3 regions of the Pelorhabdus sp. sgz311001 genome follow, and region 3 is predicted to be linked to each of the others. Evidence: riboswitches for the same ligand, from Rfam matches in the RefSeq annotation. Region 3 holds a riboswitch; each other region holds the start of a gene.
What was found. A riboswitch is a leader RNA that binds a small molecule or an ion and turns the genes downstream of it on or off. The one in region 3 is predicted to bind cyclic di-GMP.
Positions count from the first base shown of each region.

Region 1: it holds a riboswitch for cyclic di-GMP, as region 3 does, so the genes downstream of both, AC0MXB_RS06515 (hypothetical protein) here and AC0MXB_RS17085 (methyl-accepting chemotaxis protein) in region 3, are expected to answer to the same signal.
Region 2: it holds a riboswitch for cyclic di-GMP, as region 3 does, so the genes downstream of both, AC0MXB_RS01515 (response regulator) here and AC0MXB_RS17085 (methyl-accepting chemotaxis protein) in region 3, are expected to answer to the same signal.

Region 1 is NZ_JBVXUT010000002.1:92,282-95,557, reverse strand. It holds gene iorA (indolepyruvate ferredoxin oxidoreductase subunit alpha) at 1-595, shown strand, start outside; gene AC0MXB_RS06520 (indolepyruvate oxidoreductase subunit beta) at 597-1,169, shown strand; cyclic di-GMP riboswitch class I at 1,219-1,305, shown strand; gene AC0MXB_RS06515 (hypothetical protein) at 1,366-1,620, shown strand; gene AC0MXB_RS06510 (hypothetical protein) at 1,773-2,039, shown strand; gene AC0MXB_RS06505 (hypothetical protein) at 2,088-2,648, shown strand; gene AC0MXB_RS06500 (serine protein kinase) at 2,893-3,276, shown strand, end outside.
Region 2 is NZ_JBVXUT010000001.1:289,290-292,565, reverse strand. It holds gene AC0MXB_RS01525 (aldo/keto reductase) at 1-277, opposite strand, end outside; gene AC0MXB_RS01520 (3D domain-containing protein) at 401-973, opposite strand; cyclic di-GMP riboswitch class I at 1,115-1,216, shown strand; gene AC0MXB_RS01515 (response regulator) at 1,309-2,052, shown strand; gene AC0MXB_RS01510 (diguanylate cyclase domain-containing protein) at 2,054-2,905, opposite strand; gene AC0MXB_RS01505 (hypothetical protein) at 2,902-3,252, opposite strand.
Region 3 is NZ_JBVXUT010000007.1:225,112-228,387, reverse strand. It holds gene AC0MXB_RS17095 (nucleoside recognition domain-containing protein) at 74-763, shown strand; gene AC0MXB_RS17090 (YjiG family protein) at 735-1,205, shown strand; cyclic di-GMP riboswitch class I at 1,307-1,401, shown strand; gene AC0MXB_RS17085 (methyl-accepting chemotaxis protein) at 1,536-3,276, shown strand, end outside.

The sequences.
Region 1 (3,276 bases), on a different contig from region 3:
GCAAAAGACTTTCCACTATTTTGGGGAAGATACGCGAGTAATTTCTACAATCGGCGACTCTACCTTTTTCCATACTGGTCTTATGAGCTTGATTGATATTGTCTATAATCGCAGCAATACAATTACTTGTATTCTTGATAATCGAATTACTGGTATGACAGGCCATCAGGATCATCCTGGCACTGGTTATACACTGCAAGGGATGCCAACGAAAGCGCTTGATATTGCTTCTGTGGTAAAAGCCATTGGCGTGGATCATGTCAAAACCATTAATCCTTTGCGCCTTGATGAAGTCAGTGAAGCGCTCGATTGGGCCTTGGCCCTTGACGAATCTTCGGTCATTATTACACGGTGGCCTTGTGTGTTAAAGAAAGCATCGCCGCAAGATCACGAAGAATTCGGCAACTATTTGGCAAAATGCAAAATTGATCAAGCGAAATGTATCGGTTGTAAAAAATGTATCAAAACAGGCTGTCCAGCCCTTCGTTTTGATAAGGCGGCGAAAAAGAGTTCGATCCATGCGATGCAGTGTGTGGGCTGCGAGGTTTGTGCGCAGGTTTGTCCGGTACAGGCGATTGCCAAGGAGGGGAAATAAGATGGCGACGAAAAATATTTTATTAGTAGGCGTTGGCGGCCAGGGAACCATTTTAGTGAGCAAGATTTTATCTACAGGTCTTATGGCTGCCGGCTATGACGTAAAAATGTCAGAAGTACATGGCATGGCCCAACGCGGCGGCAGTGTGAGTACCCAGGTTCGCTATGGTGAAAAGGTTTATTCACCCATTATTGGTAAAGGCGAAGCCGATATTCTCGTATCGTTTGAGCAGATGGAAGCGCTGCGCTGGTTAGATTATTTAAAGCCTGATGGCAAAATCGTTGTCAATGATTATCAGATTCCCTCAGCGCCGATTTTAAATGGAAAGTGCGATTATCCTACAGGCATTTTAGAAACTTTACAGGAGAAAGCGGCAACGACGATCATAGCTGCAGAAAAGATAGCCCTTGCGCTGGGCAATGGTCGCTGTATGAACGTTGTTTTATTCGGTGCTTTAGTCAAGGCGATGGACCTTACCACAATCCATTGGGACGAAGCAATGAAAGAACAGATTAAGCCCCAGCTTGTTTCAATCAATCAGGCCGCATTTCAAGCTGGGTTAGAGACAGTCTGATAGTTGCCAAGCCTTAAGGGGCATGGTATCATAAGAAAGAGTCAGCAAAAGAAAACGTCGGCAAACTTATCGAAAGGTAAGGACGCAAAGCTTTGGATCTAAGGACAGATCTGTCTATGAGCGCCAGGTTGCAATCAATTTGATGAGCAGCCTGGTTTTTTGTTGCTTAATTTAGGCAAATAAGGAAGGGTTTTACATGTTACAATATTTGGCCCGGCTCTTGGGCCGCTGTGAATGTTGTGGCCGTAAGGCTACGCGGCGCCTTGAAATGTATGACGATGGGCAGAATAAGTCCAAAGGGCATTATTATTGTGAAAGCTGCCTGAGTGAAGGCCTAAATCAAGCTGTTTCAGGCGAGTTTTTAGCTACAGGAAAAAAATTCACCTTATTTCATTCTGCGAATGAATTGGAACGAGCTGGTATTGCTTGTACTAATTTTTTGCAGAAATAGAACAAGAATAAAAAACCGCCGCAGTAAGCTTACGACTACATGAATGCTTACTGCGGCGGTTTTTTATTCTAAATAGAGGATTTGATCGGATTTTAGCGAAAAAGAATAAAAATAAAGATTTTCAGCCTGCAAGTAATGAGTGAGGTGCCAGGATGCGCTATTGTATTTTTTGCGGTGTAGAAATACCGAAAAGTGCTTTGTTTTGTCAGATCTGCGGCAAACGACAACCAGATCAAACGGAAGAAATGGCTGAGGCGGAAGCGGAAGCTGTAGAAACTGAGTTGGCAGATCCAGCGCCGCCGACTGGGCTGGCTGCTTTTTTGGCTTCGCCCAAAAAATTAGTGATTGCTGGAGTTGGCGCTTTTGTCGGGCTAATTATCATAGTAACTTTTGTTATTGTTGTTGTAACGAAAAAATAAGCAGTCTTTCAAATCTGTATAGATTGGATATTTCGGAGGAGATTAGCTATGTATTGTCCTCAATGCGGTGTGACCATCAGTGTGGAAGGAAATTTTTGCGGCAAGTGTGGCAAGGATGTGGCCTATCTAACACAATCAGATAAACAGCCAAAAGCTGCCGTTCCTGCTTCGCCCACAGAAGAACTCGCCTCACCAGTACCAGAGACTACAGCGACGGAGGGTTTGGTTATTACAGAAGCCGAAGTAGCAGCGGCTGCTAAGGCGGCTGAAGAGTTGTCAGGCGAAGGCGGTGACTCAGCGAAAAAAGCGGACGAAGCATCAGAGCAAGTACCAGAGCCAAAACCGCCGCAAGTGGGTGCATTGTCTGGCGGTAGCGCCGATCATAAAAAACCTGCTGTCGTTTATTTTTGTAACTCTTGCGGTACGGCTGTTTTTGCTGAAGATAACTATTGCTACGAATGCGGCAAAAAGACACAAAAAGAATATTATTGTCAACAAGCTGCCGGTTTTACGAAGAAGAAGAAAGTTCTATTTGGCCTTATCGCCCTTACCGCTTTTTTTGGTACGGCATGGCTGATGTATCGTTTTGCTAAGTCTTGGTTTCATTAACTTATTGGTGATTCGCGCTATTTACGTTTGAGGCATGATTTAGTTTTGCTATCATAGTATATTTTAGTATATTTAAAATTTTCTTTATCAGTATTCATGTTATTTTGTTATAGACATCGATAAAAAAATCTGCTATATTAAATCAAATGGTAAGCCGTGTCTTCTCTGAAGGGATAAAAATTCTTTTGGTGTGATGGCTTATCATTTTTTTATTATAATTGCATGCAAAGAAGGGGGAGAAAGTATGGCAAATTTTGATTTCGTCAGTCTGATTAAACAAGATCGGGTAGAGAGAAAGCACGAGCATTTTTCTGGCACGCTGCTTGATTATCTGAAAATCGTAAAAGAAAATCCGAAAGGAGTCATGCTAGCTCATCAACGCATGCATGAACTATTAACAGCGCCAGGCGTTGATATTGTAAGAACAGAAGAAGATCCGCGCTTGAAACGGATTCATGGCAATGATACGCTGCGGCGTTATCGTTTTTTTGAGGATCAGTTTTTTGGCATCGATAAAAGTATTATGAAAATCATGCGTTATTTCCACTCTGCAGCTATGAAAGGTGAGGAATCACGGCAAGTTTTATATTTAGTAGGGCCTGTAGGTGCAGGAAAATCTTCTTTGATG
Region 2 (3,276 bases), on a different contig from region 3:
GCAATTTTGTCGCAAGCTTTACTTTTTCCCGATAGCCGTCTTTTAACACCTTAGCCACAAAGGGTTCGCTAGCCCCGCCGCTTTGCATTCCTGTTCCATGATAAGGATAGGCTGTATCAATATAATTCACGCCAGCGTCAATGGCTTGGCGAATCATCGGAATCGCCTGCTTTTCATCAATTTTTGTCGCATCGCCATCCATAACAGGTAGACGCATACAACCAAACCCTAAGATTGATACTTGTTCCTTTGTTTTGCCATATTGTCTGTAAAGCATAATCGACTCACCCCTTATTCGTAATAGAAAATTCCAATTTTATTGTATACTTTAGAGTGTACTATAAGTCAATAGCACTCAACACTTTTGTGTAAAAAAAGAGCAGCCTCTTACAGCTGCCCTTCATACTTGTTCTCCTGTTTCAGTTGTAACCTGATCTGGTTTACTTAAGACATATACCTTAACAGCCTTGATTCCAAAATGATTTGCCTCTCGCACCGTCCATTTAGCCACATCTATACGATTCCCTTTTATAGCACCGCCCGTATCTTCTGCTACAGCATACTCTTTACTTCCGTCAGGATATTGAATCATCACGCGGGAACCGAGCGGAATAATCCGAGGATCTACTGCAATAACACCCGGCCTTATTTCTGTACCTAGCCGCGTTTTACTTCCCCACTGATCATTATCATGCGGTCCTGGGGCATAAGCAGTTGCCGTTACATGTATCGCTTCTTTTCCCAAGGTATCCTGCGTTGCAATATTTTGCACAAGTTCTTGCGTACTAAGGGGATTCGCAGTCTGCACTTCCGCCGTATTAATTGGTGGATCTACTTGTGGTGTTGCAGACTGATGCTGAGCAACAGCACCTAAACCGTGCATTGCCGAAGCAGCGAGCACAAAAGCTCCACCAAGTGCAGCGGCAATTTTCTTATAATGCCGTTTCACTTTATGGCGTACTTTATCGTTCATAAAAATCCCTCCTTTGTCTTATTATTTTCAGTAAGCGTTTCTTATAAACTTACAATATTTCACAAGAAATTCACGCGTTTTTTTTTACAAAAAAGGATTTTTTTCTCTACACAGAGAACATTTTCATAAACTAAATAAAAATCAAATTTTGGGCAAACTTGATGAAAATCAAGGACGCAAAACCATTGGATCTAAAGATAGTACTGCTTGCTAAAGTCTATCAATGATTGCCAGGTTGCATCGATAAATCGTCATGTATTTATCTGATCAACCTGGTTTTTATGATTTAATGAATGATTTAATGAATGATTTATGAGAGGAGTTGGAGGCTTGCCATGGGAAAAAAAATATTAGTCATTGATGACTCAAGGTTCATTCGCCTGCAAGTAAAAAGGATTCTTGAAGAATATGGAGTGGAAGTATATGAGCTAGATAATGCCGAAGATTTCTTCGCGCAGCGCTGGCGGTTCCGCGATATCAATTTGTTACTTTTAGATATTAACTTAAAAGGAATGGACGGAATTGCAGCCCTAGAAGAAATGCATCGTCTAAATTTGCAACAGCAAATCCCTGTTATTATGGTTTCAGGGATCGCCAATCGTCTTGTCATTCAGAAATCACTCTGTCTCGGCGCTTCCCATTACATTCGAAAACCCTTCTCTGATGAAGATTTGCTTGATCGTATCGAAAATGTAATGGGTTCGCTTGTTGCCGCGCCAATGCAAGCAAGCAGTCAAAAAGAAATTCTTAATAGCATTTACCGAGCGAAACGAGATCATACTGAAGTTTCCTTTGTATCACTCGGTTTTAATGAAAACCTTGCCAATGGAAGCTTTATTATGGAACAACTAAAAAATACGCTGCGTGTTTATGATTCCGTTCTGCTGGCCACACCGCAAAACCTTTTACTTATTTTACCTTTTACCAAACAAGATGGAACAAATGTTGTCATTAATAAAGCAAGAAAAAAGCTATCGGAAATTCTCCCGACAGCAAATGATCCCGCAATTCATTATATCACCTTTCCTACTGATGAAAGCGATCCTGATATGATTGCCGAAATTTTAAAAATCTGCTAAATTAATAACCTAATTCGACTTGATTGGCGACGACTAAGTCTATAGACTCTTTTTTCGCCTGAGTTGACGCTAGGCTAGCACAATTAATCAGCCGTTCTAGCGCGGGAACACTATTTTTCATGAATCCATGACATATTCCCTTTACAATTCCCGCTGAAAAACTAACAGGAATCTCTTTGTAAAAGCGATGTTCTTTTACTTCGCGCAATAATATTTCAGCAAAACTACGAGTCTTCTCTAGTTTGTAGGGAGTCAATATAAGAAACTCATCACCGCCAAACCGCGACACATGGGTTTCTTTTGACATTTTAGCCTTTAAAAGCTGACCGATCTCTCGTAAAATCTGATCCCCAGCAATATGGCCATACTGTTTGTCTATCTTACCAAAATTATTAACATCAAGAAAAATCAAAGAAAGCAATTGTCTTTCTTTTAAGACTTTAACAGCTTGATAATAGATATAATCTTTTTTGTAAAGCTCTGTTAACACATCAAATTGCCTGCCGATTTCTAACGCAACTTGGCTTGGACTAACAATTCCCACTACCTGGTCCTGCTGTTTCACAATGAAAAGCTTAATACCGTGGCTATCTATAGCCTCTTTTGCTTCCCATACGAATGTGCCAGGCACAACTTCTTTAAAATAATCAGACATGGCATCAGCGGCAATCCGATTAGGATGTGTTTTCAACACATCCCAATAATCAATCACACCGAGTATTTTACCGTTCTCAATGACCGGGAGACTTTCTAGTTGAGTCGAAAGCATAAATTCCTGTACCTGACTTAATCCAGCTAACGCATCTACATAGGGAAATTTAACTGTCATAATATGCGATAACTGGCGCATCATAATTCAATCAACTTCTTTACTATTACGGTCACATTAATCTGAACTCTTACAATCATTGATTCATGAATCATTTCATCTACTTCATCAATCATAAGAGAAATTAACTGATCTTCCGGCACCATAGCAAGCAAAGACTTACGAACAACCATTGCTTCAATTGATGGGTGTTCAATTTTTTTTACTATATATTGACCAGGTGATAAAATATCCCCCATTCGCCGTGCCGCTTCCGGACCGATCGGCGCCCGTTTGCCGACAACCAAAACATCTTGCATTGGCGGCATTTCAAATTCCGATAAGCGCATACTAATTTCAACTTTTTTACTGCTTTCAATCTGACTGCCCATCTCTTGACCTCTCTTGTACCGCAA
Region 3 (3,276 bases):
TTTGCTACTTTTGTTTCCCCTACAATCTATATAGAGGTGGATCTATCACAATATTATTAAGGGAGTGGATGAGATGGAGGAAGAAAAGAATACTTCTTCGCCGCAGAAATGGAAAGTCGGAATAGGAGCTTATATTGCACTGATTGCGGCAATTTTGTTTTTTTCCGGGCTATTTATGAAAGTGGAAGGTTTTAAATGGCTCAGCGCCTTTGACTATACGTCCTTAAGCGGCCAGTTTGGTACGATGAAAGATCCTGCTAAGGCGAATTTTATCGGCATCGGCGGAGCGAGTGCTAAAGCCGGATTTTTATTTGCTTTGTCCCTTGTACCTACCGTTATGTTAGCGCTTGGCTGTTTAGAAATTTTTTCCCACTACGGTGCGATTCGAGCGGCTCATAAGTTGCTTACACCGTTTTTAAAACCGCTGCTAGGAATTCCCGGACTTACGGGACTAGCCATGATTACCGATTTGCAAAGCACTGATGCCGGCGCGGCGCTTACGAAGGAACTCTATGATAATGGTCAGATTACGGAAAAAGATCTTATTGTAATGGGAGCTTGGCAATATTCTGGCGCCGGGTTAATTAATAACCTTTTTTCGATTGGTTCAGCCTTGTTCGCTTTTTTAACGGTTCCTGTTATTATTCCGTTAATTTTAATGTTTCTACTAAAATTTGTCGGCGCAGTGTTTGTCCGGTTTGTCTTGAATACAGTCTATAAGGGGGATTTTACTGATGAGCAGCCAGAACCCAAAAATTTCTAATAATCCTCTTGATATATTCGTCATTGGCGCCCGCAAGGGCTGGAATATCGCTATTAATAATTTAATGCCAAATGTATTAATGGCCTATGTGATTGCTGAAATCCTACGTATTTTGGGGATCATGGCCTTTATCGGTAAGCTCTTTGGACCGGTTATGTCTCTATTCGGTTTGCCTGGTGAGGCGGCTACAGTACTTATGACAGCTTGGCTTTCTTCATCAGCTTCGGTGGGGGTAGCAGTCAATCTAATCAATCAAGGGACGCTAAATGGAACGCATGCGACAATTTTGCTTCCAGCGATTTTCTTGATTGGATCACAATTGCAGTATATGGGAAGATTGCTCGGTGTAGCCGATGTTCCAAAAAAATTTTGGCCGCTACTCATGTTGGCAAGTATTATTAATGCGGCTATTGCCATGTTTATTATGCGCTTTTTTGCTTAGAGCAGACCAGCCGCCGGAGCAATCCGGCGGCTTTCCAATGCTTGACAAGGAATAGTTCCTTCGTTATGCTATAAAGAGTGTAAACGAACTCGGGCTAATACAATTTCTATAGGCAAACTTATTGAAAAATAAGGACGCAAAGCCATGGGTCTAAGGGTATTTCGCAAGGAGTACTGATGACTGCCAGGTTGCACTAGCACTATAGGAGACTTTGATAAGTCTTTTTTTTTATCGCAAAATTGGCGCTTTGTAATAAATCCTTATTTTCTTTTCAAGTACTCTCGAATTTCTTTACGCAAATTCAATGTAGGTATTAGGAGGAGAAGAAAATTGGATTTTATAGGACGGATTCGCAGCAGCCTGCAGGCAAAGGTGATTTGTTTGGCTGTACTCGCCCTACTTGTATCGCTAGGAGTTTTAGGTTGTCTTAATTTTTATACGGCTAGAAACCTTTTGGTAGACGACGCGAAAGAAGATTTGATTCACCGTGTAGACGGCTATAGCCAGGAAATCGGCCTGTGGTTTGATTCACGCAAGCGGGAAGTATCGCTTTTGTCGACAAATCCGCTAGTGTTAGCGGGACCACAGCCGGAAACAATCGCTTATTTAGCGGCAGAAACCAAGCGCAATCCTATTTTTTCTCGGTTTTGGATCGTAGATCGCGCTGGTAACGGCGTTCACTCCACTGGAGATAAGACGAATATAGCGGATCGTGATTATTTCAAACAAGTAATGTCTACAGGCGAGGTTGTTGTTACTGACCCGATTATTTCTAAAGTTGACGGATCGATTGTCGTATCGGTTGTAGCGCCAATCAGAGTAAATAACCAGATTGTGGGCGTTTTTGGCGGTACGGTAAACATGGACAGCTTAATCGCCCGCTTTGGCGAAATTAAAGTCGGACAAAGCGGTTATGCTTACGCCATAAGGACGGATGGTACTGTTATTATTCATTCTGATAAAAATAAAGTCCTTAAACAAAATACAATAACTGATCAGGATATTGAGGCAAAACTAAAACAAATTAGCGAAAAGATGGTGCAAGGTGAAAAGGGACTTGGCGATTATGTCTATGGCGGACAGGAAAAGTATCTGGCCTATGCACCAATTCCGGGGACAAAATGGAGCCTTGGTTTAAATGTACCTGAAAAAGAAGTTACAGTTAAATTAAGACCATTAATGCTTTCCTCCCTAGTGACGAGTATTGTAATTTTATTGCTTACCTGCGCTGTTTGCATTTATGGCGTAAAGCGATTTACGCAACCGATTCTTCGCCTGAATGCAGCAATTAGCGAAGTGGCTCAGGGTAATCTTGTTTTGGTTGCCAGCCAAGCACGCAATATAAACGAAGCAGATCTTTCGCAGCGAGATGAGCTGGAACGAATGGTTGCACATTTTTATGGCATGGTTGCCGGACTGCAGAAACTAGTTAAGCAAATTATTCATTCGGCGGAACAGGTCGCTGCTTCTTCCGAGGAGTTAACGGCAAGTGCCGATCAATCTTCCCAAGCAGTCAATCAGGTAGCTGCTTCGATCAGTGCTGTAGCGGCAGGGGCGGAAGGCCAGGCCGCGAGTATTGAAGAAGCGACCAGGGCCATTAGCAATATGTCGTCAAGTATAGAACAAGTTTCTACCCATGCCTCAACTGTGTCTGCTACTGCTGCCGATACCGCGAAGGCCGCTGAAGGTGGACAGAGCGCTATCGGTGCGGCAACAACGCAAATGGCTCATATCGAAACAGCTGTAACCGAATCGGCTGCAGTGGTGAGTAAGCTGGGGGATCGATCCCAAGAAATCGGCAAAATCAGCGATACGATTTCGGGGATTGCCGGACAGACTAATTTACTTGCTTTGAACGCGGCGATTGAAGCGGCTCGGGCGGGCGAAGCCGGTCGCGGCTTTGCCGTTGTGGCTGAGGAGGTACGTAAATTAGCTGAGCAATCCGGTGAGGCGGCGCAGCAGATTGCTCAAATTATCAATGAGATTCAAACAGATACCGAAAAAGCCGTAGTGGCTATGAACAGCGGTACGGAAGAAGTCAAACGGGGCAGTGAAGTTGTTGCCGCGGCCG